Regions from separate parts of the Kluyvera fluvialis genome, predicted to be linked through region 3. Evidence: predicted binding sites of a transcription regulator. Region 3 holds the regulator's gene; each other region holds the start of a gene.
The links. The regulator PurR, encoded in region 3, represses purine synthesis genes. The targets are predictions, from matches to a motif close to CANGCAAACGTTTGCNTG.

Region 1 (9,696 bases), 1.7 Mb from region 3:
ATGGCGGCGATTGAATCTGCAATGGGCGTGGTCAACGCCGTTGACATTGCCACGTCCAGCCCGCGAATGGTGGCTATTGCGTTAGCCGCTTTCGATTACGTGATGGACATGGGGACGTGTCGTGGCGATGGCAGCGAGCTGTTTTACGCGCGCTGCGCTGTGCTACATGCGGCGCGTGTAGGGAAAATTGCCGCCTATGACGTGGTGTGGTCGGAAATTGATAACGAAGAAGGCTTTCTTAAAGAAGTGCAGCTAGCGAAAGGGCTTGGATTTAATGGCAAATCGTTGGTTAACCCTCGCCAGATTGAGCTACTGCATCAGGCCTATTCACCGACGCACAAAGAGGTTGATCACGCGCTGGAGGTTATCGCAGCGGCTGAAGAAGCCGAGTCTCGCGGGCTGGGCGTGGTATCGCTCAACGGCAAAATGATTGATGGCCCAATTATCGACCACGCGCGCAAAGTGGTGGCGTTATCGGCATCCGGTATTCGTGATTAAGGAAGGAACCATGAAAGAGACAGTGACAATGCTGAATCAGCAATACGTAGTGCCGGAAGGGTTACAGCCTTACGAAGGGGTGACGGCAAACAGCCCGTGGCTTGCCAGCGAGACAGAGAAACGCCAGCGCAAAGTGTGTGACTCTCTGGAAGATGCCATCCGCCGCTCTGGCCTGCAAAGCGGGATGACCGTCTCCTTCCATCACGCGTTTCGGGGTGGCGACAAGGTGGTCAACATGGTGATGGCGAAGATTGCAGAAATGGGTTTTCACTCACTGACACTGGCCTCCAGCTCATTGATTGATGCCCACTGGCCGCTGATTGAACATATTAAAAACGGCGTTATTCGCCAGATTTACACCTCCGGCCTGCGTGGCAAACTGGGGGAGGAGATCTCTGCGGGGCTGATGGAAAACCCAGTGCAGATCCACTCTCACGGCGGGCGCGTGAAGCTTATCCAGAGCGGTGAACTGAAGATTGATGTCGCCTTTCTGGGGGTTCCGTGTTGTGATGAGTTTGGCAATGCCAACGGTTTTAGCGGCAAATCGCGCTGCGGATCGCTGGGTTACGCGCAGGTGGATGCCGAACATGCCCGTTGCGTGGTGCTGCTAACGGAAGAGTGGGTGGGCTACCCGAACTATCCGGCGAGCATCGCGCAGGATCGCGTGGATTTGATTGTCCAGGTGGATGAGGTGGGCGATCCGGCGAAGATAACCGCCGGGGCGATCCGTTTATCCAGTAACCCACGCGAACTGCTGATTGCTCGTCAGGCGGCCAATGTGATTGAACATTCCGGTTATTTTAACGACGGTTTTTCATTGCAAACCGGAACCGGCGGCGCTTCACTGGCGGTGACGCGCTTCCTGGAAGATAAAATGCGTCGCCATCACATCACCGCCAGCTTTGGCCTGGGGGGGATCACCGGAACGATGGTGGATCTGCATGAAAAAGGGTTGATCAAGGCACTGCTGGACACTCAATCCTTTGATGGCGATGCGACCCGTTCTTTGGCGCAAAACCCGCATCATATTGAAATTTCAACGAACCAATATGCTAACCCCGCTTCTAAAGGCGCGGCCTGCGAGCGTCTGAACGTGGTGATGCTGAGTGCGCTGGAGATTGACGTTAATTTCAACGTCAATGTCATGACCGGTTCAAATGGCGTGTTGCGCGGCGCATCCGGCGGCCACAGCGATACGGCGGCGGGCGCGGACCTCACCATTATTACCGTGCCATTAGTTCGTGGGCGTATTCCCTGTGTGGTGGAAAAGGTGCTGACCACCGTAACGCCCGGCGCGAGCGTCGATGTGTTAGTGACCGACCACGGTATTGCCGTCAATCCGGCTCGCCAGGACTTGATTGATAACCTGCGCGCCGCCGGTGTGCCATTGATGACTATCGAGCAGCTCCAGCAGCGGGCTGAACTGCTCACCGGCAAGCCTGAACCGATCGCTTTCACTGACCGCGTGGTTGCCGTCGTTCGCTACCGCGATGGTTCCGTGATTGATGTTATTCGTCAGGTTAAACGTTGATGGACGGCGCAGCGCTGCTATCCGGCGGCCAGCCAGCGACGCTTGAAGAGGTACTGCTTGCGCGTGAAAAACGCGCGAGCAGGCAGCGTCAGGCGATCGATTGCTATCGGCTACCGCTTATCTCTTTCTCACTGGTTGCCCCTGGCGCGGTAAAGAATTCGCCAGTATGGCGGCGGGTTGTGGACTACGCAGTGGGCGAAATCACGGCGCTTTGCCAGCAGAGGGAATGGGTGATTGTCTGGGAAAAACGCGTTGATGAACGTAGTGGCCCGGAATGGATGGCAGCCGTCTGCGCTCCTGCGAAGGAACTGAAACGGCAGATGTTGATGCTGGAGACGCACCACGCGCTGGGGCGGCTCTGGGATATTGATATTGTGCAGAGCGATGGACAGTCGCTCTCTCGCCGTGAACTGGGGTTTCCTGCCCGATGTTGTCTGGTTTGCCAGCAGGAAGCCCATGTCTGCGCTCGGGGGCGACAGCATACGCTCGACCTCCTGCTGGATGAAATTGCACGAAGGATTGAAAGCTATGAGCGTGAGCACTGTGACTGAACGGCATCGGGTAGACAACCTGTCGCCGCAGGGTGGGGACATCATCAGGCTGGTGGAACGGGCGTTGTTAACTGAAGTCCGTTTAACGCCGAAACCGGGGCTGGTGGATATTCGTAATTCAGGCGCGCATCAAGATATGGATTTGGCGGCGTTCGAGCGCAGTACCGCAGCCATTGCGCCCTGGATGGAAAAGTTTTTCATTATGGGCAACAGCACGGCACAACTGGAGGCGGAAAACGTGCTGGTGATGTTGCGACCGCTGGGGATGGCCTGTGAAAACGACATGCTACAGGCGACGGGCGGGGTGAATACCCATCGTGGCGCAATCTTTGCCTTTAGCCTGCTCAGTGCGGCGATTGGGCGTATTGTGGCAAGGCAAGAAGCGCTGGAGCAAAACCGTATTTGCGATCAGGTCGCGCGTTTGTGCCGAAATATTGTCGCCCGTGAGCTTTCCTCTGGTAAAGGCAGGAAGCCGACGACAGGAGAGGCGCATTTTCTACGCTTTGGGTTATCGGGCGCGCGCGGCGAAGCGGAAAGCGGGTTTCGCACTGTCAGAACCCAGGCGCTGCCCGTTTACAATAGAGTGTTACAAGAGCACTGCGACACCAACCTGTCCTTAATGCAAACGCTTCTGCATTTGATGGCCTGGAATGATGACACCAACTTAGTCTCTCGCGGCGGGTTAGAGGGCCTTTATTACGTACAGCAGCAGGCGCAAAAAATATTATGGCAGGGCGGTGTGCTGGTTAATGGTGGCATTGAAGCAATGCAGGCGCTGGATGATGAACTTATCTCGCGTCATCTTAGCCCCGGCGGCAGCGCAGATTTACTGGCGGTAACCTGGTTTTTGAGTCATTTCCCCAGTGGGGCACTCTATTCTGAGTAAGTTTCACTTCATTTCTCTCCCGTGATAATGATTCATCCTGCGGGATGAATCATGCCTTTTACTGATACGCCTCTCTGTTTATCATTTTATTCTAATTATTGTCGTTTTCGGCTGGCGGCTCTGAAGTGGGCTGGTTACTCTGAGAACGGTTTACGCAAAATTAACATAAGAGAATAGCTATGCATGATGCACAAATCCGCGTCGCCATTGCAGGCGCTGGCGGCCGCATGGGACGCCAGTTAATCCAGGCAACATTGGCGATGGAAGGCGTTCAACTGGGCGCAGCGCTGGAGCGTGAAGGCTCTTCTTTACTGGGCAGCGATGCCGGTGAACTGGCGGGCGCGGGGAAGTCGGGCGTTACCGTTCACAGCAGCCTCGAAGCCGTAAAAGATGATTTCGACGTTTTCATCGATTTTACTCGCCCGGAAGGGACGTTAACGCATCTGGCATTTTGCCGCGAGCACGGTAAAGGCATGGTCATTGGTACGACCGGTTTCGACGATGCTGGCAAACAGGCGATTCGCGATGCCTCGCAAGAGATTGCCATTGTGTTTGCTGCCAACTTTAGCGTCGGCGTAAACGTCATGCTGAAGCTGCTGGAGAAAGCGGCAAAAGTGATGGGCGACTATACCGACATCGAAATTATTGAAGCGCACCATCGCCATAAAGTGGATGCACCGTCAGGCACTGCGCTGGCAATGGGCGAGGCGATTGCCTCGGCGCTGGATAAAGATCTGAAAGATTGCGCGGTCTATAGCCGTGAAGGCTACACCGGCGAGCGTGTGCCGGGCACTATCGGCTTTGCCACCGTGCGCGCGGGCGATATTGTCGGTGAACATACGGCGATGTTTGCCGATATCGGTGAGCGTGTAGAGATAACGCATAAGGCCTCCAGCCGCATGACGTTTGCCAACGGCGCAGTGAGATCGGCTTTGTGGATAAAATCAAAGCGTAATGGTCTTTTTGATATGCGTGATGTGCTGAATTTGAATGAATTATAACGATTTATTACCCGTAGTGATGTGGTTGTTGTAGTCGTAGTTCGTTGATTACAAAGGGCAATAATTTATTGCCCTTTATTTTAAGTTCTTTTTATCAATTTGATTTTGAAGCTCTCATTTTTATATGTTTAGTGGCAAAAATGTGTTGGTTAAATGTAAATTTTGACCATCTGGTCTACTTTTTCGCGATCTTCCCCACGATTTAACACTCTTCCTGCTCCGCAAGCGTTTTCCACAATGAGTTAGTTGATCTTTTTGGCGGTTTTTGGCTGGTGGTTTCACCAGTGCCATAAAATAATAATAAAAAATGCCCTTTAAGGTAGACTTTTGCCGAGGCTGTCTCTAGAATGCCGCCGTTTGCCAGAAATTCATCGGTAAGCAGATTTGCATTGATTTATCGCATTGAAATGAATTAATATGCAAATAAATCGAGTAAATATTCTCTGGAGGGTGTTTTGATTAAGTCAGCGCTATTGGTTCTGGAAGACGGAACCCAGTTTCACGGTCGGGCCATAGGGGCAACAGGTTCGGCGGTTGGGGAAGTCGTTTTCAATACTTCAATGACCGGTTATCAAGAAATCCTCACTGATCCTTCTTATTCTCGCCAAATCGTCACTCTTACTTATCCCCATATTGGTAATGTCGGCACTAACGCCGCTGATGAAGAGTCTTCCCAGGTTCACGCACAAGGTCTGGTAATTCGTGACCTGCCGCTGATTGCCAGCAACTACCGCAACACTGAAGACCTCTCTTCTTACCTGAAACGCCATAACATCGTGGCGATTGCCGATATCGATACTCGTAAGCTGACGCGCCTGCTGCGTGAGAAAGGGGCGCAGAACGGCTGCATCATCGCAGGCGATAATCTGGATGCCGCACTGGCGCTGGAAAAAGCCAAAGCGTTCCCTGGCCTGAACGGGATGGATCTGGCGAAAGAAGTGACCACGGCTGAAAGCTATAGCTGGACACAAGGGAGCTGGACACTGGCGGGTGAATTGCCAGAAGCGAAGTCCGAAGAAGAGCTGCCGTTCCACGTCGTTGCCTACGATTTTGGCGCGAAACGCAACATTCTGCGGATGCTGGTTGACCGTGGCTGCCGCCTGACGGTGGTTCCGGCGAAAACCTCTGCGGAAGAGGTCCTGAAGATGAATCCAGACGGTATCTTCCTCTCCAACGGCCCTGGCGACCCAGCGCCGTGTGACTACGCTATCGACGCGATTGAAAAATTCCTCCAGACCGAGATTCCGGTATTTGGCATCTGCCTCGGCCATCAGCTACTGGCGTTGGCGAGCGGTGCGAAAACCATCAAGATGAAGTTCGGCCACCACGGCGGCAACCATCCGGTAAAAGACCTGGACAAAAACGTGGTGATGATTACCGCGCAGAACCACGGTTTTGCGGTAGATGAAGCCACGCTGCCAGCTAACCTGCGTGTAACGCACAAATCGCTGTTCGACGGCACGCTGCAAGGCATCCATCGTACCGATAAGCCTGCGTTCAGCTTCCAGGGCCATCCGGAAGCCAGCCCAGGCCCGCACGATGCCGCACCGCTGTTCGACCACTTTATCGAGTTAATTGAGCAATACCGTCAGTCCGCGAAATAATCAGGAGTTAAAAGAGCCATGCCAAAACGTACAGACATAAAAAGTATCCTGATTCTGGGTGCGGGCCCGATTGTTATCGGTCAGGCGTGTGAGTTTGACTACTCTGGTGCGCAGGCGTGTAAAGCGCTGCGCGAAGAGGGTTACCGCGTCATTCTGGTGAACTCCAACCCAGCCACCATCATGACTGACCCAGAAATGGCCGATGCCACCTACATCGAGCCGATTCACTGGGAAGTGGTACGCAAGATTATTGAAAAAGAGCGCCCGGATGCAGTGCTGCCGACGATGGGCGGCCAGACGGCGCTGAACTGCGCGCTGGAGCTGGAACGTCAGGGCGTACTGGCCGAATTTGGCGTCACCATGATTGGTGCGACCGCCGACGCGATTGATAAAGCCGAAGACCGCCGCCGTTTCGACGTGGCGATGAAGAAAATCGGCCTCGACACCGCGCGTTCCGGTATCGCGCACAATATGGAAGAAGCGCTGGCGGTTGCCGCTGACGTCGGCTTCCCGTGCATCATCCGTCCATCTTTCACGATGGGTGGCACTGGCGGCGGTATCGCTTATAACCGCGAAGAGTTCGAAGAAATCTGCGAACGCGGTCTGGATCTCTCTCCAACCAACGAACTGCTGATTGATGAATCACTGATCGGCTGGAAAGAGTACGAGATGGAAGTGGTGCGTGACCGCAACGACAACTGCATCATCGTCTGCTCTATCGAAAACTTCGATGCGATGGGCATTCATACCGGTGACTCCATCACCGTGGCGCCAGCGCAGACGCTGACCGACAAAGAGTACCAAATCATGCGTAACGCCTCGATGGCGGTACTGCGTGAAATCGGCGTTGAAACCGGCGGTTCTAACGTTCAGTTCGCGGTGAACCCGAAAAATGGTCGCCTGATTGTTATCGAAATGAACCCGCGCGTTTCCCGCTCCTCGGCGCTGGCATCGAAAGCCACCGGCTTCCCGATTGCTAAAGTGGCGGCAAAACTGGCGGTGGGTTACACCCTCGACGAACTGATGAACGATATCACCGGTGGTCGTACTCCGGCCTCCTTCGAGCCGTCCATCGACTACGTTGTCACCAAAATTCCACGATTCAACTTCGAGAAATTCGCGGGCGCGAACGACCGTCTGACCACTCAGATGAAATCGGTCGGCGAAGTGATGGCGATTGGCCGCACTCAGCAGGAATCATTGCAGAAAGCGTTGCGCGGCCTCGAAGTCGGCGCGATGGGCTTCGACCCGAAAGTGAGCCTCGATGACCCGGAAGCGCTGACCAAAATCCGCCGCGAGCTGAAAGACGCAGGCGCAGAGCGAATCTGGTACATCGCGGATGCCTTCCGTGCTGGCCTGTCGGTTGACGGTGTGTTCAACCTGACCAACATCGACCGCTGGTTCCTGGTACAAATTGAAGAGCTGGTACGCCTGGAAGAGAAAGTGGCGGAAGTGGGCATTAATGGCCTCGACGCTGACTTCCTGCGGATGCTGAAACGCAAAGGCTTTGCCGATGCGCGTCTGGCTAAACTGGCGGGCGTTCGTGAAGCGGAAATCCGCAAGCTGCGCGACCAGTACAACCTGCACCCGGTCTACAAACGCGTGGATACCTGCGCTGCAGAGTTCGCCACCGATACCGCTTACATGTACTCCACTTATGAAGATGAGTGCGAAGCCAACCCGTCCGTTGACCGCGACAAAATCATGGTGCTCGGCGGCGGCCCGAACCGTATCGGCCAGGGTATCGAGTTTGACTACTGCTGCGTACACGCCTCGCTGGCGCTGCGCGAAGATGGTTATGAAACCATCATGGTCAACTGCAACCCGGAAACCGTCTCCACCGACTACGACACTTCCGACCGCTTGTACTTCGAGCCGGTCACGCTGGAAGACGTGCTGGAAATCGTCCGTATCGAAAAACCGAAAGGCGTTATCGTTCAGTACGGCGGTCAAACCCCGCTGAAACTGGCGCGCGCGCTGGAAGCGGCTGGTGTACCGGTTATCGGCACTAGCCCGGACGCTATCGACCGTGCAGAAGACCGCGAGCGCTTCCAACATGCGGTTGACCGCCTGAAGCTGAAACAACCGGCGAATGCCACTGTAACGGCGATTGAAATGGCGGTTGAGAAGGCGAAAGAGATTGGTTATCCGCTGGTGGTGCGCCCGTCCTACGTGCTGGGTGGCCGGGCGATGGAAATCGTCTACGACGAAGTTGACCTTAAACGTTACTTCCAGACTGCGGTAAGCGTTTCTAACGATGCGCCAGTGCTGCTCGACCGCTTCCTCGACGATGCGATTGAAGTGGACGTGGACGCCATCTGCGACGGCGAAATGGTGCTGATTGGTGGCATCATGGAACATATCGAACAGGCTGGCGTACACTCCGGTGACTCCGCCTGTTCACTGCCCGCTTACACGCTGAGCCAGGAAATTCAGGATGTGATGCGCCAGCAGGTGCAGAAACTGGCCTTCGAACTGCAAGTGCGCGGCCTGATGAACGTGCAGTTTGCGGTGAAAAACAACGAAGTCTACCTGATTGAAGTCAACCCACGTGCGGCGCGTACCGTACCGTTCGTCTCCAAAGCGACCGGCGTACCGCTGGCGAAAGTGGCGGCGCGTGTGATGGCTGGCAAAACGCTGGCACAGCAGGGCGTGACCAAAGAAGTTATTCCACCGTATTACTCGGTGAAAGAAGTGGTCCTGCCGTTCAACAAATTCCCGGGCGTTGACCCGCTGTTAGGGCCAGAAATGCGCTCTACCGGGGAAGTGATGGGCGTAGGCCGCACCTTCGCGGAAGCCTTTGCGAAAGCGCAGCTGGGCAGCAGCTCCACCATGAAAAAACAGGGCCGCGCGCTGCTCTCCGTTCGCGAAGGCGATAAAGAGCGCGTCGTAGACCTGGCGGCAAAACTGCTGAAACAGGGCTTTGAGCTGGACGCGACCCACGGCACGGCGATTGTGCTGGGCGAAGCGGGCATTAACCCGCGTCTGGTGAATAAGGTGCATGAAGGTCGTCCGCACATTCAAGACCGTATCAAGAATGGCGAATACACTTACATCATCAACACCACCGCAGGCCGCCAGGCGATTGAAGACTCCAAGCTGATTCGCCGCAGCGCACTGCAATACAAAGTGCATTACGACACCACGCTGAACGGCGGTTTCGCAACCACCATGGCGCTGAATGCCGATGCTACTGACAAAGTGACGTCGGTACAGGAAATGCACGCGCAGATTAAGAAGTAAGCCGCACCGCTTGTATCCGGCGGGTGGCGCTTCGCTTACCCGCCCTACAAAAATCACATTTTCCACCTGTAGGCCGGATAAGGCGCAGCCGCCATCCGGCAACACCCCCCTCCGTACTTCTTCGGAGTGTTCTGGTTTTCCATCTCCCGTCAGTCAGTTAGCCTAAAATGGTTAGGTCGATAATGAAATTCAACTGAAAAGCAGGGAGAACACCATGCGAAATAAACTTCTGGCTACCTCAATTTTTGCTGCAGCCGCTCTCTTTACCGTCGCCGGTTGTTCATCCAACCAAACGTTAAAGACCACAGACGGCAAATCTATTGTCACCGACGGTAAGCCGCAGGTTGATAAAGATACCGGCCTGGTATCGTACAAAAATGCG
Region 2 (9,696 bases), 1.2 Mb from region 3:
AGCAAAGATTATTGACGGTAAAACGATTGCGCAGCAGGTGCGCTCTGAGGTTGCGGAAAAAGTGAAGGCACGCATTGCCGCTGGTTTTCGCGCCCCTGGGCTTGCCGTAGTGTTGGTTGGTAGCAACCCTGCCTCGCAAATTTATGTCGGCAGCAAGCGCAAAGCCTGCGAAGAAGTGGGGTTCGTCTCCCGCTCCTATGACCTGCCGGAAACCACCAGCGAAGCGGAACTGCTGGCGCTGATTGATACCCTGAATGCAGATACCACCATCGACGGTATTCTGGTGCAATTGCCGCTGCCAGCCGGCATCGACAACGTCAAAGTGCTGGAACGTATTGATCCTGACAAAGACGTTGACGGCTTCCATCCTTATAACGTTGGCCGCCTGTGCCAGCGCGCGCCACGCCTGCGCCCGTGTACGCCGCGCGGTATTGTGACGCTGCTTGAGCGTTACAACATCGACACCTACGGCCTGAACGCGGTCGTGATTGGCGCCTCCAACATTGTTGGTCGTCCAATGAGCATGGAACTGCTGCTAGCTGGCTGCACCACCACCGTCACTCACCGCTTCACCAAGAATCTGCGCCATCACGTTGAAAACGCAGATCTGCTGATTGTTGCCGTGGGCAAACCGGGCTTTATTCCGGGCGAGTGGATTAAAGAAGGGGCGATTGTTATTGATGTCGGGATTAATCGTCTCGAAAACGGTAAAGTAGTCGGCGATGTGGTGTTTGAAGATGCCGCCGCGCGCGCGTCTTACATCACCCCAGTGCCGGGTGGCGTTGGGCCAATGACCGTCGCTACCCTGATTGAAAACACCTTACAGGCTTGTGAAGAGTATCACGACGTGGAGAAGGCATAAGATGGCAACATTTTCTTTGGGTAAGCATCCGCATGTGGAACTCTGTGACTTACTGAAACTGGAAGGCTGGAGCGAAAGCGGCGCACAGGCGAAAATCGCTATCGCTGAAGGCCAGGTTAGCGTTGACGGCGCGGTAGAAACCCGCAAACGCTGCAAAATTGTCGCCGGTCAGACAGTCAGTTTTGACGGACACAGCATAACCGTTACCGCTTAAAACCTCCCTTTACCCGGCTTAGCTTTGCGAGCCGGGTTTTCTCCCTCTCCTGCATAACAATGCCTCACATTCGCCAGCCAGTGATGACTTCAAAGATGCGAGAGGTGTGATTGACTGAAGCAGGCATTGAACAACCCTCTCCTTTTAGAGAGAGGGTTTGGATGAGGGGATATATTACTTACGACGCCAGGTGGTTCCCTGCGGGCCATCTTCCAGCACGATGCCCATCTCGTTAAGACGGTCACGCGCCGCATCTGCCGCAGCCCAGTCTTTCGCTTTACGCGCATCCAGACGCTGTTGGATAAGCGCTTCAATCTCCGCCACTTCACCATCATCCGCCTGCGCACCGCTTTGCAGGAAGGCTTCCGGCTCCTGCTCCAGCAGGCCCAGCACCGCAGACAGCTTACGCATATGCGACGCCAGCGCATTCGCAGCGTTGATGTCTTCCGCTTTCAGGCGGTTAACTTCACGCGCCATATCGAACAGCACGGAATAGGCTTCTGGCGTATTGAAGTCATCGTCCATCGCTTCAATAAAGCGCGCTTCGAAGGCTTCGCCGCCCGCCGCTGCCACCGATTTGTCAGTACCTCGCAGAGCGGTATACAAACGCTCCAGCGCCGAACGCGCCTGCTTGAGGTTCTCTTCGCTGTAGTTAAGCTGGCTGCGATAGTGGCCCGACATCAGGAAGTAGCGAATGGTTTCGGCATCGTAATACTTCAGCACATCGCGCACGGTAAAGAAGTTACCCAGCGATTTTGACATTTTCTCGCGGTCAACCATCACCATGCCGGAGTGCATCCAGTAGTTAACGTATTCGCCGTCGTGCGCACAGGTAGACTGCGCAATTTCGTTTTCATGGTGCGGGAACATCAGGTCAGAACCGCCGCCGTGAATATCAAAATGGTTGCCTAGCTGTTTGCAGTTCATCGCGGAACATTCAATATGCCAGCCCGGACGGCCTTCGCCCCACGGGGAAGGCCAGCTCGGCTCGCCTTCTTTCGACATTTTCCACAGCACGAAGTCCATCGGGTTACGCTTAACGTCCACCACGTCAACGCGCGCACCCGCCTGAAGCTGGTCCAGATCCTGACGAGACAGTTTGCCGTAGTTGACATCGGTTGGAACGGAGAACATCACATCGCCGTTGTCTGCAACGTATGCGTGGCCTTTGGCAATCAGTTGTTCGGTGATTTCGATGATTTCATGGATATGGTGCGTAGCGCGCGGCTCGCTGTCCGGGCGCAGAATATTCAGCGCATCAAAATCTTTGTGCATTTCAACGATCATTCTATCGACAAGCTCAACAAAGCTCTCGCCATTCTCGTTGGCACGTTTAATGATTTTGTCGTCGATATCGGTGATGTTACGCACGTATTTCAGCTTATAGCCGAGGAAACGCAGATAACGCGCCACGACGTCAAAAGAGACAAAAGTGCGGCCATGACCAATGTGACAGAGATCGTAAACGGTGATACCACACACGTACATGCCGACTTCACCGGCGTGAATAGGCTTAAATTCCTCTTTCTGGCGTGTCATTGTATTGAAGATTTTTAGCATCGAAAATTCCATGTTTACGTGTGTGAACTGGGCTTGCGCCTGAAACGGTTTATTCTACCCGTAATTCAACCTTGAAGCAGCACACATTGCAAGGTGATCGATGTGCGCGGTTATGCTATAACAAGCGCCTATATGCCGCTCAAAAGCGGGCTAAAGCACCACTATAAACGGAACAGGATGCAGAAATGGTTACTTTCCACACTAATCACGGCGATATCGTAATCCAAACGTTCGACGACAAAGCGCCGGAAACAGTTAAAAACTTCCTGGACTATTGCCGCGAAGGTTTCTACAACAACACAATTTTCCACCGTGTCATCAACGGTTTTATGATTCAGGGCGGCGGTTTTGAACCGGGCATGCATCAGAAAACCACCAAAGAAGCTATCAAAAACGAAGCCAACAACGGTCTGAAAAACACCCGTGGTACGCTGGCAATGGCGCGTACTCAGGCTCCGCACTCCGCAACCGCACAGTTCTTCATCAACGTGGTTGATAACGACTTCCTGAACTTCTCCGGCGAAAGCCTGCAAGGCTGGGGCTACTGCGTATTCGCAGAAGTCGTCGAAGGGATGGACGTGGTTGATAAAATCAAAGCTGTCGCCACTGGCCGTAGCGGTATGCATCAAGACGTACCAAAAGAAGACGTAATTATCGAAAGCGTGACCGTCAGCGAGTAATTGGTGGCGACACTCTTTATTGCAGATTTGCATCTGCAAACAGAAGAACCGGCGATCACCGCCGGTTTTCTGCGTTTTTTGCGCGGTGAAGCGCGTCAGGCCGATGCGCTGTACATTTTAGGCGACCTGTTTGAAGCCTGGATTGGCGACGATGATCCCAACCCGCTGCACCGCGAAATCGCCTCTGCCATCAAATCGCTGGTCAACGCTGGCGTCCCCTGCTATTTCATTCATGGCAATCGCGACTTCCTGCTGGGCAAACGCTTTGCCCGTGAAAGTGGGATGCAGTTGCTCGCCGAAGAAAAAGTCCTCGATCTGTACGGACGCCGCGTGCTGATTATGCACGGCGACACGTTATGCACCGACGACCCCGGCTACCTCGCGTTTCGTCGCAAAGTCCACACGCCGTGGATTCAACGGTTATTCCTCACCCTACCGCTGTTTATCCGCAGTCGCATCGCGCAGAAAATGCGAGCTGGCAGTCAGGCTGCCAACAGCAGTAAGTCGATGGACATCATGGACGTTAACCCGCAAGCCGTGGTGGATGTGATGGAAAAACATCATGTTCAATGGCTGATTCACGGGCATACGCATCGCCCGGATGTCCACACGCTCCACGCCAACGGCGACACGGCGTATCGCGTGGTGCTGGGTGCGTGGCACAGCCACGGCTCAATGGTAAAAGTCAGCCCTGAAGAGGTCGAACTGATCCCCTTCCCGTTTTAAACTTCCCCTTTGATTTGCCCATAGCAAGGCTACGCAACCGTTTTCCTTGCCCATTTTCCGTGTTATTCTCTGTGGCCTCTAACGTCGTGTGCAGCACACCCACAGGAGTTTTAAGACGCATGTCTTCCCGCAATAATCCGGCTCGTATCGCTATCGTGATGGGCTCCAAAAGCGACTGGGCTACCATGCAGTTCGCCGCAGAAATCCTCGATGCTCTGAATGTTCCTCACCACGTTGAAGTGGTTTCCGCCCACCGCACCCCCGATAAACTGTTCAGCTTCGCTGAAGAAGCCGAAAACAACGGTTATCAGGTGATTATTGCCGGTGCTGGCGGCGCGGCGCATTTACCCGGAATGATTGCCGCTAAAACACTGGTTCCCGTGCTGGGCGTGCCGGTACAAAGCGCGGCGTTAAGCGGCGTCGATAGCCTCTACTCTATCGTGCAAATGCCACGCGGTATCCCTGTGGGGACGCTGGCGATTGGTAAAGCGGGCGCCGCCAACGCCGCCCTGCTCGCCGCACAGATTCTGGCGCAGCATGATGCGGAGCTGCATCAACGTTTGGCGGCATGGCGTCAGGCGCAAACCGACGAGGTGCTGGATAACCCAGACCCGCGAGGTGCGGCATGAAACAAGTTTGCGTACTGGGCAACGGTCAGCTAGGCCGTATGTTGCGCCAGGCCGGTGAACCGCTGGGCATCGCCGTCTGGCCGGTCGGTCTGGAAGCAGACCCGGCAGCCGTGCCGTTTCAACAAAGCGTGATTACCGCTGAAATTGAACGTTGGCCAGAAACAGCGCTAACGCGCGAACTGGCAGAACATACTGCGTTCGTGAACCGCGACGTGTTCCCGATTATCGCCGACCGTCTGACGCAAAAGCAGCTTTTCGATAAGCTCAACCTGGCAACCGCGCCGTGGCAACTGCTGGCAAGCCAGCAAGAGTGGCCTGCGGTATTTGAGCGTCTGGGGGAGTTGGCTATCGTGAAACGCCGTACCGGTGGCTACGATGGTCGCGGGCAGTGGCGTTTACGCGCCGATGAAACCGCACAGTTGCCGGATGAGTGCTACGGCGAGTGCATCGTTGAACAAGGGATTAACTTCTCCGGCGAAGTGTCGTTGGTAGGCGCGCGCGCCCACGACGGTAGCACGGTGTTTTATCCGTTAACCCACAACCTGCATCAGGACGGTATTCTGCGCATGAGCGTGGCCTTCCCACAGGCCGATGCCAAACAGCAAGCGCAGGCAGAATCAATGCTCAGCGCCATTATGCAGGAACTAAACTACGTCGGCGTGATGGCGATGGAGTGCTTTATCACGCCCGCAGGGCTGCTGATTAACGAACTCGCGCCACGGGTACACAACAGCGGCCACTGGACGCAAAACGGCGCGTCCATCAGCCAGTTTGAGCTGCATCTGCGTGCCATTACCGGCCTGCCGCTGCCACCGCCGGTGGTTAACAGCCCGTCAGTGATGGTGAACCTGATTGGCACGGCGCTGAATTACGACTGGCTGAAGCTGCCGTTAGTGCACCTGCACTGGTACGACAAAGACGTTCGCCCAGGCCGCAAAGTGGGCCACCTGAACCTCAACGACAGCGACACCGGCCGCCTGAGCGCGACGCTGGAAGCACTGGTTCCACTGCTGCCAATCGAGTACGCCAGCGGTATCGCCTGGGCGCAATCTCGCCTGAAGTAAGCCTTAAATGCCGGGGAGATGAACTAATCCTTCCCCGGCCCCCTCTGTGAAGCGTAAAATCCTGCCAGCATCGCAATACCCCCACTTTTGTTGATAGAAGGATTTCTCCATGAATAATGGGACGGATTACTGCGCTATTTTACGCGCGGAAACGCCCATCATTGACGTTCGCGCGCCAATCGAGTTTGCACAAGGCGCAATGCCTGCGGCGGTGAATTTACCGCTGATGACCGACGATGAACGCGAGGCTGTTGGTATCTGCTATAAACGCCAGGGGCCAGACGCGGCACTGGCGTTGGGGCATCAACTGGTTGCAGGCGAGACTCGCCAACAGCGCATTGATGCGTGGCTCGACGCCTGTCGCCAGGCTCCGCAAGGTTATCTGTGCTGCGCGCGCGGCGGGCAGCGTTCGCACATTACCCAAAGCTGGCTGAAAGAACACGGCGTTGACTACCCGCTCATCGTTGGCGGCTATAAAGCGCTGCGCCAGGCCGCGATTCAAGCCACCGAAACGCTGGTTCGCCACCCGATAGTGTTAATTGGCGGCTGCACGGGGAACGGCAAAACGCCGCTGGTACGCCAGCAACCGCAGGGGATCGACCTCGAAGGATTAGCGCATCATCGCGGTTCTTCATTTGGCCGCACGCTTAATGCCCAGTTCTCACAGGCCACTTTTGAAAACCATTTGGCAACGGCATTGCTAAAAGGCGCGCATCAACAAGAAAACGTGCGCTGGGTGCTGGAAGATGAGGGCCGAATGATTGGCGCGAATCACTTGCCAGAATGTTTGCGTGAAAGAATGGCGCAAGCCCCAATTGCGGTGGTTGAAGACCCGTTCGAGCTGCGCCTGGAGCGTCTACGCGAGGAGTATTTCACCCGTATGCACCATGATTTCACCGCCGCGTACGGCGAGGAGCAAGGCTGGGAGGAATATAGCGCTTACCTGCATCACGGGCTGTTCGCCATCCGCCGTCGTCTGGGGTTGCAACGCTTTGCCGAACTGACCGCAACACTTGACGACGCGCTGGCAGAACAACAGCGCAGCGGCTCTACCGAAGCGCATTTCGCCTGGCTTGTACCGCTGCTGCAAGAATATTACGACCCGATGTATCGCTATCAGCTAGAGAAAAAAGCCGACAAGATTGTCTTTCGTGGCACGTCACAAGCGGTGGTGCATTGGTTATCAACGCATCCTTAAGCCTGTCGGTGAGCTTATCTCGCCGGATATGGCGATGACGCTGGCAATTTGCGGGTAAGTTTTGGCGAACGAAAGAGGAAACAAGCGGCGGGACAACGTAATAAGGGCGGCATGATGCCGCCCTGAATAACACTTAGAAATCGTAACGCAGACGCACCAGGTTCATATCACCCAGGTCATCGGTGCTGGAGGTGAACACGTGTTCGTAATCAACACGGAAACCGTAATCCAGCTGGAAGCTGATACCCAGGCCATTGTCGATACGCTGGTAGTTACGACCATTGACGTATTCGATGCGGTCGCCCATGAAGTACGGTTGAACGGATTTCAGACCATACTGGCCAACCGGGAATTTGTAACCCGCGAAGTATTCCAGACCCCATGCATCACCGGCAAAGTAGTCGTTAACAGACACTTTTTTGGTGGTCATGAAGTTCTGGTACCAGCCGCCGCCCAGAGAGAACGTCCAGTTATCCGGTGTCCAGCTGAAAGCCGTACCGAGGATGTTCTGATCGTAGGTTTTGCTGTCTTCACCGCGCATTTCCGCACGAGTGTAGTTCCAGGAAGTCCCCCACGCCAGGGTATCGGTGATGTGGTAATCCACACCCAGGGAACCACCGCCTTTACGCTTGTAGCGCAGGCCATTGTTCGGATTGTAGTCATCGCTGAACAGGTAAGAAGCGTAGAGATCAACGTCACCTACCGTTTTCTTATATTTCAGAGATTTACGGGTACGATAAGAACCATCGTAGTCACCGTTGATACCGTTGCCTGAAGCCTGACCAATCATGTCATAGTCCCAGATATCGGTTTTCGCGCCCACAACATCATAGTAAATGCTGTTCTGTTGGCCGAAGGTCAGCGTACCCCAGGTATCGCTTTTCAGACCGGTGTACAGCATACGGCGAGTGGTGTTGTTCGCGCCTTCGGCATAGTGGTTATCCCAGTCGAACAGCGCCGGAATGTTCACACCCAGCTCGTAGTAGCTGACCCAGCTAATGTCATCAAACAGGTAGTAATCAGCCGCGAAACGGAAACGAGTACCGCCGTCGAAGCCGTTACGTTTGTAGCCGTTTTTACCATCGTCGCCGTTCATGTTCTGGAACTGCGGACGGATACTCCCGCCAACGGTAAAGTTCAGGCGGCTCAGGGGGTTGCCAGCCTGTGGATCCTGCTTGAGCAGGGTGATTTCAGCTTGAGATGCGAAAGACGTCAAAGCCACTGCTGCGCCGATCGAGAATGCCAGCGCTTTAATTTTTATTGTCATTATTGTTCCTTGATAAATTTCTCGTCATGTATCTGACAAGCAAATATTATCGTTTATTAATAAATTCTACCTCGCTGATTTTTAATGAAACGTGCGACTTAGGGTTCCAGATTTACCGAATGGTGCCATAAAACGAAGGAAGCGGCGAAAAGGCGAGCGATTTTTGGGTGTTAACGGGTAAAAATAAGAAAGCCCGGCAATCACGCATTTACCGGGCCAGAGAAGAAAAAACGCGGCCAGTTAACCGGAAAACTGGCGGAACAGCGCGCGGCCTTTCAACAGCCGCAGGCCTAAACTCGCGCTGCAAAGAGACAATAACAGCGCCCCACACAGCGGCAATGCCAGCCATAAGCGCCAGTCCGGCGACCACGGGAAATCAAACACTTTACTTTGCAGCAACGCCAACGCAGTTTCAGCGCCTATCGCCGCCACCAGGCCGGAAATAGCCCCCAGCAGTGCAAACTCCGCCCACAGCGTGGTACGCAGCAGCTTTTTCCCCGCCCCAAGCGTGCGATAAACCGCCAACTCCTGATGCCGCTGACGCATTCCCACCTGCACTTGCGCCAACAGCAGCAGTACGCCGCAGGCGGTGACCAGTACAACCATCACCTCCAGCGCGCGGCTCACCTGTGCCAGCACCTGGCCGACCTGTTTCAAAATCGCGCCGATATCCAGCAGGCTTACGGTTGGAAATTCGCGGTTTAGCTGCGTCAACAGCGTATTGTCGTGATCCCAGCGGAAGCTGGTTAGCCAACTTTGCGGCTGCCCATCCAGCGCGCCATCCGGGAAGATAAAGAAGAAGTTAGGCCGCAGGCTTTCCCAGTCCACTTTACGAATACTGCTTACTTTGGCGCTAAAGTCCTGGGTATCGCCCGTAAACGTTACGCTATCGCCAGGACGAATATTCAGCCGCTGCGCCAGCCCTTCTTCAATGGAAACCTCCCCGGCTTTTGGCGGCCAAACCCCAGCCACCAGCGGGTTATGCTCAGGCCGCTGGCTCTGCCACGTCAGGTTCAGCTCACGGTTTAGGGACTCATCTTTATTGCCCTCAGTGCTATGCGCATTAATCTGCGTCAGCCGCGCACGGACAATCGGGTAAAACGTGGACGGGATAACCTGATGCTCGGCCAGGAAACTTTTCACCTCACTCACCTGCTCTGGCGCAATATTGATCAGGAAATAGTTCGGGCTTTCTGGCGGTAACTGCTGCTGCCAACGGTCGAGTAAATCACCGCGCAGCACCAACAGCAGCGCCAGCAGCATAAACGACAGTGAAAACGCCGCCAGTTGGCTGAGTGTTGACCACGGCTGACGCAGCAGGCGGTTCACCGCGAGGCGTAAAGGCAGCGCGCGCAGTGTCAGGCGCTTGAGTACTTTCAGCAGTAGCCAACCCACCAGGCCACACAAAGCCGCCAACACCACGGCTCCTGCCAGCACCGACCACAGCAGCGGGCTACCGCCCATCAGCCAGGCCAACAGCGCCACGGTTATCGCCC
Region 3 (9,696 bases):
TTACGTCACCAACCTGAATAACCTGATCAAAGGCACTGCCTTTGAAGGTAAAACACTGGAAGAGATCGTTCGTACATCTGAAGGTGGCGTGTTCAATAACGCCGCTCAGGTCTGGAACCACACGTTCTACTGGAACTGCCTGGCTCCGAACGCCGGTGGTGAACCGACTGGCGCAGTCGCTGAAGCCATTAACCGCTCATTTGGTAGCTTCGCGGAATTTAAAGCGCAGTTTACTGATGCCGCAGTGAAAAACTTCGGCGCAGGCTGGACGTGGTTGGTGAAAAAAGCAGACGGCTCTCTGGCTATCGTATCGACGTCCAATGCGGCAACTCCGCTGACGACCGATGCTAAACCGCTGCTGACCGTTGATGTGTGGGAACATGCTTACTACATCGACTACCGCAATGCGCGCCCTAACTATCTGGAGCACTTCTGGGCTCTGGTTAACTGGGCGTTTGTGGCCGAGAACTTAGCGGCATAAGAAATGACGCAGAAGGGAATCCCCTTCTGCGTTTTTTATTAACTGACGAGCGCTTCTTCACCGCGAGAACGGCTGCTAAAGAACACAACCAGCAGAGCTAAACCAGCGACAATCGCCCCCATCACCGGCACAAAACTGTAACCCAGGCCGCCTGAAATCACCGCCCCACCGGCCACAGCCCCCAACGCGTTACCCAGGTTAAATGCCCCGATATTGACCGATGACGACAGCCCCGGCGCTTCGCTGGCAACGCGCATCACACGCATCTGTAACGGTGGTACAACCGCAAAGGTCGCTGCGCCCCAAATCACCATACTCACCGCCGCACCAATTTCGGTACGTGCGAGGAATGGGATCGCCAGCATGATAAGCATCAGCAGCAGCAAGAAGCCTTTCAACGTGCCGCTCACCGAACGGTCGGCAAATTTGCCGCCAAGATAGTTACCGATGGAGAAACCAACGCCAATCAACACCAGCATCAGCGTGATAAAGCCGGATGACGCGTCGGTTATCGTGTGCAGCACCGGAGAAATATAGGTATAGAGGGTAAACATTGCCCCTGCGCCCAGAACGGTGGTTAACAGCGCCGAAAGCACCTGCGGGCGCACCAGCACCGCCAATTCACGTTTAACATCCGGTTTTTCACCCGCGCCGCCTTTCGGCAGTGACAGCCACAGGCTAATCATCGCAATCACGCCCAACCCCGCCGTTGCCAAAAACGACATACGCCAGCCAATAGTTTCGCCAAGCCAGGTCGCCGCCGGAACGCCGCCGATATTGGCGATAGTCAGCCCCATAAACATGGTCGCGACCGCGCTGGCCTGTTTGTGTTTGGGCACTACGCTTGCCGCCACTACCGAACCTAAACCAAAGAATGCGCCGTGGTTAAGGCTGGTAATAATGCGCGATAACATCAATGTGGTGTAATCCGGCGACAGCGCCGAGAGCACATTACCGAGGGTAAATATCGCCATCAGGAAGATAAGCGCATTGCGTCGCCCACGGTGCGATAACAGCAGCGTCATCAACGGAGCACCCACCATCACCCCAACCGCATAAGCGCTGATCAACATTCCCGCAACGGGAATTGAGACATCCACACCCTTCGCAATTACCGGCAAAAGGCCCATCGGGGAGAACTCGGTAGTGCCAATGCCAAAAGCCCCAATGGCGAGCGCCAATAATGGGAAATTAATTTTCATGCCATAACTCCGGTTAGCCGCATCGAGAGTGCGACATCAATATGATGTTAAAAGCATGACATTAATCACAGAAAAGCAGAAGCGTACAAAATAGCAAAAGATTATTGCTTATTTGCTAACAATCGGATGATGAGGGAGCGGCAGCCCCCTCACAGGGGAATTAATGCAGGATGGCAGTGAACGCTGCGGCGACAATCAGCGCAAGCGTTACAACGGTAGTAGAGAGCGACAGCTTAAGTTCGGTACTCATCAATTTTTCTCCTTTTTATTGCTACAGCAAAACTGACCTTACTCATTTTTGCACAGTTAATCATAAAAATCTTCACAGATTTAGCAGGATGTTTGTTTTTGCTCTTCCACTTTGCGTCAAGATAGGCCAAAATTCGACGCTTATTTAAAAGCGTACCGGCCATTGACCCCCTCCTGTCGTCCTGTATCGTTTTCCCGGCGAATCGCAATTCACAAATTGCGCCAGGGTGTGTGAAGGCAAACGTTTTCCTTTCGATTTTTTCAGGGGCAGGCCAGGGTCTGGAGTGAGATGGAATGGCAACTATTAAAGATGTAGCGAAGCGCGCAAACGTTTCCACTACAACCGTATCACATGTAATTAACAAAACGCGTTTTGTCGCCGAGGAAACGCGTGAAGCGGTCTGGGCGGCGATTAAAGAGTTGCACTACTCGCCAAGCGCCGTTGCCCGTAGCCTGAAGGTTAATCACACCAAATCCATTGGTTTGTTAGCCACCAGCAGCGAAGCGGCCTACTTTGCCGAAATTATCGAAGCCGTTGAGAAAAACTGCTTCGAAAAAGGCTATACGCTGATTCTGGGTAACGCGTGGAACAACCTGGAAAAACAGCGCGCCTATCTGTCGATGATGGCGCAAAAACGCGTAGATGGCCTGTTGGTCATGTGCTCTGAGTATCCAGAGCCTCTGCTGACGATGCTCGAAGAATATCGCCACATCCCAATGGTGGTGATGGACTGGGGCGAAGCCAAAGCCGACTTTACCGATTCGGTAATCGATAACGCCTTTGAAGGCGGCTATATGGCTGGCCGTTATCTGATCGAACGCGGTCATCGCGATATCGGCGTGATCCCAGGGCCGCTGGAGCGCAACACCGGCGCCGGGCGTCTGGCGGGCTTTATGAAAGCGATGGAAGAGGTACAAATCAACGTACCGGCTAACTGGATTGTACAAGGCGATTTTGAGCCAGAATCCGGCTATCGCGCGATGCAGCAAATTTTGTCGCAGCATCCTCGCCCAACCGCTATCTTTTGCGGTGGCGATATCATGGCGATGGGCGCGCTGTGCGCCGCTGACGAAATGGGGCTGCGCGTGCCGCAGGACATTTCGCTGATCGGTTATGATAATGTGCGTAACTCGCGCTTCTTTACCCCAGCGCTGACAACCATTCACCAGCCGAAAGATTCGCTTGGTGAAACAGCCTTCAATATGCTGATGGACAGAATTGTCAGCAAGCGCGAAGAGTCACAGTCGATTGAAGTCCACCCGCGTCTTATCGAGCGTCGCTCGGTTGCCGATGGTCCTTATCGCGATTACCGTCGTTAATCGCTTTTTGCGGATGCCCTACTCGGGCGTCCGCAGCCACTCTTGATTTAACGTTTCACTGTCGCCCAAATATTCCAGCAACCAGCTTAACGCCGGAGAAGCATCGCTTTGCTGCCACGTCAGGCAACAGGCGGCATCCTGGAAAGGGTTTTCCAGCTCCAGCGCGACCCATTCACCGCTTTCCAGCCACGGTTGCGCCACGTGCCCCGGCACCATCGCCACACATAACCCCGCCGAAATACAGGTTTCTGATGATGCCCAATCCGGCACGACCACCCTTTTTTGGTTATCCAGCAGCCAGGTTGTCCGTTTTGGCAACGAGCGCGAGGTATCTTCGCGCACCAACGATGGCCAGTTGCGCAACACATCGTCGCTCAATGGCCCCGTCATTTTCGCCAGCGGATGCGAGCCAGACACCACGCAGTGCCAGTTGAGCATCCCCATATCACGAAAGGCAAAGCGCCCCCCGACAGGAATCGCCTGCGTTGCGCCGATCGCTAACTCCACGCGACCGTCAGCTAATGCATCCCACACGCCGTTGAACACTTCCTGGTACACAATCAGCTCAACGTCGCTGAAATGACGATAGAAATCGACAATCAGTTGCCGGGTGCGCTGTGGCTTGACGATGTTATCCACGGCAATCGCCAACTGCCCGCGCCAACCATTCGCTATCTGCTGGCACTGCTGACGGGTGATCTGCATTTTTTTGATAACAGATCGCCCTTCTTTTAAAAACCATGCTCCGGCTGGCGTCAGTTCAACGTCACGATGGCGACGTTCAAACAGCGGCACAGCAAGCCACTCCTCTAACTGACGTACCGTGTAGCTTACAGCAGAAGGCACACGGTGCAGCTCCTGTGCGGCAGCGCTGAAACTGCCGTTACGCGCAACTGCATCAACCACTTCCAGCGAATATTCAGACCACATTTTCTGCCTGCAAAAATTTTGAATCCATGACTCAAATATTAGCGTTTCACAAGCTCGAATGCACTCTCTACACTCAGCGACTCTGTTCACTAACAATAAAAAGGGCGATTTATGCAACCTGGGAAAGGTTTTTTAGTTTGGCTCGCAGGGCTTAGCGTGCTGGGCTTTCTGGCCACCGATATGTATCTACCTGCATTTGCTGCCATCCAGCAAGACTTACAAACCCCAGCGTCTGCGGTCAGTGCCAGCCTGAGCCTGTTCCTCGCCGGTTTCGCAGTAGCACAACTACTGTGGGGGCCGTTGTCCGACCGCTACGGGCGCAAGCCCATTTTGCTGACGGGGTTAACCATTTTCGCTATCGGCTGTCTGGGGATGCTGTGGGTGCGCGATGGCACTACGCTGCTGGTACTGCGCTTTGTTCAGGCGGTAGGCGTCTGTGCGGCGGCAGTCACCTGGCAGGCGATGGTCACCGATTACTATCCACCGCAGCGCACTAACCGTATTTTCGCCACGATTATGCCGCTGGTCGGGCTGTCTCCGGCACTGGCGCCTCTGCTGGGCAGTTGGTTGCTGGCGCATTTCGACTGGCAGGCGATTTTTGCCACGTTGTTTATCATCACGTTGGTGTTGATGCTGCCTGCCCTGCGCCTGAAACCCGCGCACCACAATGCGACGTCCAGCGAAGAAAAACTGACCTTTATGCGCCTGCTGCGCAGCAAAGATTATCGCGGTAACGTGCTGATCTACGCCGCCTGCTCCGCCAGTTTCTTCGCCTGGCTGACCGGTTCGCCGTTTATTCTGCATGATATGGGCTACAGCCCAACGGTGATTGGCCTGAGCTATGTGCCGCAAACCATCGCGTTCTTAATCGGTGGTTACGGCTGCCGCTCGGCGTTGCAAAAGTGGCAAGGTTCGCAAATGCTGCCGTGGCTGTTGGTGGTGTTTGGTTTAAGCGTCATCGCAACATGGGCCGTTGGCCTGGCGGAAAATGTCTCGCTGACCGCCCTGCTCATTCCGTTCTGCCTGATGGCAACGGTTAACGGCGCTATTTACCCGATTGTGGTCGCCCAGGCGTTGAAGCCATTCCCACAGGCCACCGGGCGCGCGGCAGCGCTGCAAAATACCTTACAGTTGGGGCTGTGCTTCCTGGCAAGCCTTGCCGTCTCTACGCTTATCGCCACACCACTGTTGACCACCACCAGTGTAATGTTAGCGACCGTACTGCTCGCCGGTATTGGCTACAGAATGCAGTTAGCCGCCCGTCGCGCTGAGCGGGAAACGCAACAAACCGCCTCGCACGCTTAAATATCATTGATATCAATGTTATAAAACAGTTAGGACGCTAGGATTTTTTTGTTGAATCAACAAACTTAGCGTCCTATACTGGATTGGCATCACATAATTAATAGCGATTTTATTTATTAAACGAGAGCGGGATGCCTCCGTTTACACCATGGATTGGCTTTCGGTAAGGGATTCTTCCCTTCCTCTGTGCTACGTCAGATAGCAGGCTCACGATTTTTCGTGACATTTCTCACAAACTCAAAAAAGCGTCTACGCTGTTTGAAATTTCTGATCATCAGGTCGGGATGGAGAGGCTATGAGCTCATCGTGTATAGAAGAAGTCAATGTACCGGACGATGACTGGTATCGTATTGTTAGCGAGCTGCTAAACCGGGCAAGCGTTGAAATCAATGGCAACGCGCCTTGCGATATTCAGGTCAAAAATCCGCAGTTTTTCAAACGTGTATTACAAGAAGGTTCGCTAGGCCTTGGCGAAAGTTATATGGACGGTTGGTGGGAATGCGATCGTTTAGATATTTTTTTCGACAAAGTGCTACGCGCCGGATTAGAAAACCAACTCCCACATCATTTCAAAGATACGCTTCGCGTCGCGGGTGCACGGCTATTTAACCTGCAAAGCCGCAAACGCGCCTGGATGGTCGGTAAAGAGCACTACGACCTCGGCAACGATCTTTTTAGCCGCATGCTTGACCCTTATATGCAATATTCCTGCGGCTACTGGAAAGAAGCGCAAACGCTGGAAGAAGCGCAACAAGCCAAGCTTGAGCTTATCTGCCAGAAATTGCAGCTAAAACCCGGAATGAGCGTGCTGGATATCGGCTGTGGCTGGGGGGGTTTAGCGGCGTATATGGCGAAGAACTACGGTGTGAAAGTGATGGGCGTGACCATTTCCGCTGAACAGCAAAAAATGGCGCAAACGCGCTGTGAAGGGCTGGATGTCACTATTTTGCTTCAGGATTATCGCGACCTACACGAACAGTTTGACCGTATCGTCTCCGTCGGGATGTTCGAGCACGTCGGCCCGAAAAACTACGATACCTATTTTGCCGTTGTTGACCGCAATTTAAAACCTGACGGTTTATTCTTACTGCACACTATCGGTTCGAAAAAAACCGACAATAATGTTGATCCGTGGATTAACAAATACATCTTTCCGAATGGCTGTTTGCCTTCCGTTCGCCAGATTGCCAACGCCAGCGAGCCACACTTTGTGATGGAAGACTGGCACAACTTTGGCGCTGATTACGACACAACGCTGATGGCATGGTATTCGCGTTTCCTCGCCTGCTGGCCAGAAATCGCCGACAACTATTCTGAACGATTCAAACGCATGTTCAGTTACTATCTCAACGCCTGCGCGGGTGCTTTTCGGGCGCGAGATATTCAACTGTGGCAGGTGATGTTCTCTCGCGGGGCTGAGCACGGCCTGCGCGTCGCCCGCTAAATGTGCGATTGCCTGCCTCACATTGAGGCAGGCAATATTCATTTTTACTCAGCTACAGCCTGCTTCGCCGCCGCTTCTTTTGCCGCCATCACGCGTTCAACGGTGTCTACTACCGCTTGCGTTTGCGGGTCAATTTCGATATTCACGCGATCGCCCAGGCGTTTTTTGCCAAGCGTCGTGCGCTCCAGCGTTTCTGGAATCAAATGCACACAGAAACGGGTCGCCGTCACTTCGCCAACCGTCAGGCTGATACCGTCAATCCCGATAAAACCTTTGTACAGGATGTATTTCATCAGCGACGGGTCTTGAATTTTAAACCAGATCTGCTTGTTGTTTTCAGAGGTCAGGACTTTTGCCACTTCAGCGGTGGTCATAATATGGCCAGACATTAAATGACCGCCAATTTCATCGCTAAATTTCGCCGCGCGCTCAACGTTAACCTGGTCGCCAACTTTTACATCGCCGAGGTTAGTAATGCGCAGCGTCTCTTTCATCAGGTCAAAGCTAATGTGGTTGCCGTTAATCTCCGTCACGGTTAAACAACAGCCGTTATGAGCAACCGACGCCCCGGTTTCCAGGCCCGCCAGCATGTGTTCCGGCAGAGCGACAACGTGAGTGCGGAAATTTGGTTTTTCATCAATAGACACGATTTCTGCCGTGCCCTGCACAATACCCGTAAACATGCAGTTAACTCCTTTAATAATCTATTTTCGGTACCACTACCGAGTCATCTGCTACGCACAATAACAGTTGATAAAACAGGTTGCCACCTTCGGCGGCCTCCCCCCTCTTTTTTGACTAGATTAATAGCGAATCCTCGCTACAATAACGGGGCAATTCCTCTATTTATTCTTCTTGCTGCCGGTTAAGGCGGCTTTTCTGTCTCCCGTGCTCTATGTACGGCGAGAATAAATAACAACAATACAGGTGTTCTCGTGCAGAAGTACTTTAGCGAAGCGCGTCAATTATTAGCTCTGGCGATCCCCGTCATCCTTGCGCAGGTGGCGCAAACCGCCATGGGGTTTGTCGATACCGTGATGGCGGGCGGCTACAGCGCAACCGATATGGCGGCCGTGGCTATCGGCACATCTATCTGGTTACCGGCCATTCTTTTTGGTCACGGCCTGCTGTTGGCGCTAACCCCAGTTATCGCCCAACTGAACGGCTCCGGTCGCCGAGATCGTATCGCGCAACAGGTGCGCCAGGGCTTCTGGCTGGCAGGTTTTGTCTCGGTGCTTATCATGGTGGTGCTGTGGAATGCAGGCTATATCATCCGTTCAATGCATAACATTGATCCCGCGCTGGCAGACAAAGCCGTTGGCTATCTGCGCGCGCTGCTGTGGGGCGCGCCGGGCTATCTCGGTTTCCAGGTCGCACGTAACCAATGTGAAGGGTTAGCGAAAACAAAACCGGGCATGGTGATGGGGTTTATCGGCCTGCTGGTCAATATTCCGGTTAACTACATTTTTATTTACGGCCATTTTGGAATGCCTGAACTGGGCGGCGTCGGCTGTGGTGTAGCAACCGCATCCGTTTATTGGGTCATGCTGTTCAGTATGCTCTACTACGTGCGCCATGCCGGTTCCATGCGTGATATTCGCAACGACACTCGCTTTACGCGTCCTGATAAGGTCATTCTTAAGCGCCTTATTACGCTGGGCTTACCTATCGCGCTGGCGCTATTTTTTGAAGTGACATTATTTGCCGTCGTTGCGCTGCTGGTTTCGCCTCTGGGGATTGTCGATGTCGCCGGTCACCAGATTGCGTTGAACTTCAGCTCGTTAATGTTTGTATTGCCAATGTCGCTGGCGGCGGCGGTGACAATCCGCGTGGGCTTCCGTTTAGGCCAGGGTTCCACCGCGAATGCGCGAATTTCTGCGCGTACGGGGCTGGCCGTTGGCATTTGCATGGCAATGTGTACGGCGATTTTTACCTCGCTGATGCGCACCCACATCGCGCTGTTGTATAACGACAACCCAGAAGTGGTCACGCTGGCTGCCCAGCTTATGCTGCTGGCTGCGCTGTACCAGATTTCTGATTCGATTCAGGTAATCGGCAGCGGCATTCTGCGTGGCTATAAAGATACCCGGTCAATTTTCTTTATCACCTTCACTGCCTACTGGGTGCTGGGCCTGCCGTGCGGTTACGTACTGGCATTGACCGACCTGGTGGTTGAGCGGATGGGGCCTGCGGGCTTCTGGTGGGGCTTTATTATTGGCCTGACTTCCGCCGCTGTTTTGATGATGCTAAGAATGCGCTTCCTCCAGCGCCAGCCGGATACCCTTATCCTTCAGCGAGCGTCGCGCTAAGTAAAAAAACCGCCTTCGGGCGGTTTTTTTACACCTTAATCATTCCTCAGTGATGCAGCATTTCATCAACGACCTGTTTTTCACTCAACTGGTACGGATAGTAAGTCGGCCAGTTATCCATTTCTGCAAGTAAGGCGTCTTGCGATTTATTGCCCATAAACAGGTGGAAATGTGCCGATTTACGCGGCGCAATCGTATGGTCACTGAACTGGACGTATTTCGGTGCGGCGCTGTTCGCCTCATCACATTCAAACAGATAACGCACGCCCTTCTTCCCGGAGGCATAGGTGAGTATTTTATGTCCGGCATAACGGTATTTGCAGGCACTGACTTTATCGCCAACGTGAAACTCCATCACGCCATTTTCAATGCCAATGGTGTCAATGTCCGTCGCATAGCCTTTGCGGTAATAGGCTTTAATTTCCTCGAATGTTTTGTGCGGGTCTTTTTCTGCCT

Region 1: carA (glutamine-hydrolyzing carbamoyl-phosphate synthase small subunit) is a predicted target of PurR. The motif match lies at 4,814-4,831, and genes of this name have one in related genera.
Region 2: purE (5-(carboxyamino)imidazole ribonucleotide mutase) is a predicted target of PurR. The motif match lies at 4,073-4,090, and genes of this name have one in related genera.

Annotation. Positions count from the first base shown of each region.
Region 1 covers NZ_AP046142.1:4,131,786-4,141,481, reverse strand. Annotated here, with positions in the region: gene citE (citrate (pro-3S)-lyase subunit beta) at 1-498, shown strand, start outside; gene citF (citrate lyase subunit alpha) at 509-2,029, shown strand; gene citX (citrate lyase holo-[acyl-carrier protein] synthase) at 2,029-2,580, shown strand; gene citG (triphosphoribosyl-dephospho-CoA synthase CitG) at 2,558-3,466, shown strand; gene dapB (4-hydroxy-tetrahydrodipicolinate reductase) at 3,646-4,467, shown strand; gene carA (glutamine-hydrolyzing carbamoyl-phosphate synthase small subunit) at 4,923-6,071, shown strand; gene carB (carbamoyl-phosphate synthase large subunit) at 6,090-9,314, shown strand; gene AC6I4B_RS19550 (YgdI/YgdR family lipoprotein) at 9,529-9,696, shown strand, end outside.
Region 2 covers NZ_AP046142.1:3,598,691-3,608,386, forward strand. Annotated here, with positions in the region: gene folD (bifunctional methylenetetrahydrofolate dehydrogenase/methenyltetrahydrofolate cyclohydrolase FolD) at 1-862, shown strand, start outside; gene ybcJ (ribosome-associated protein YbcJ) at 864-1,076, shown strand; gene cysS (cysteine--tRNA ligase) at 1,251-2,636, opposite strand; gene ppiB (peptidylprolyl isomerase B) at 2,822-3,316, shown strand; gene lpxH (UDP-2,3-diacylglucosamine diphosphatase) at 3,320-4,042, shown strand; gene purE (5-(carboxyamino)imidazole ribonucleotide mutase) at 4,162-4,671, shown strand; gene purK (5-(carboxyamino)imidazole ribonucleotide synthase) at 4,668-5,735, shown strand; gene mnmH (tRNA 2-selenouridine(34) synthase MnmH) at 5,845-6,933, shown strand; gene AC6I4B_RS17165 (porin) at 7,067-8,200, opposite strand; gene ybbP (putative ABC transporter permease subunit YbbP) at 8,441-9,696, opposite strand, start outside.
Region 3 covers NZ_AP046142.1:2,389,131-2,398,826, reverse strand. Annotated here, with positions in the region: gene sodB (superoxide dismutase [Fe]) at 1-481, shown strand, start outside; gene AC6I4B_RS11440 (MFS transporter) at 520-1,683, opposite strand; gene cydH (cytochrome bd-I oxidase subunit CydH) at 1,844-1,933, opposite strand; gene AC6I4B_RS11430 (hypothetical protein) at 1,917-2,096, opposite strand; gene purR (HTH-type transcriptional repressor PurR) at 2,227-3,252, shown strand; gene punR (DNA-binding transcriptional activator PunR) at 3,271-4,182, opposite strand; gene punC (purine nucleoside transporter PunC) at 4,294-5,487, shown strand; gene cfa (cyclopropane fatty acyl phospholipid synthase) at 5,783-6,931, shown strand; gene AC6I4B_RS11405 (riboflavin synthase subunit alpha) at 6,976-7,614, opposite strand; gene mdtK (MdtK family multidrug efflux MATE transporter) at 7,867-9,240, shown strand; gene zinT (metal-binding protein ZinT) at 9,287-9,696, opposite strand, start outside.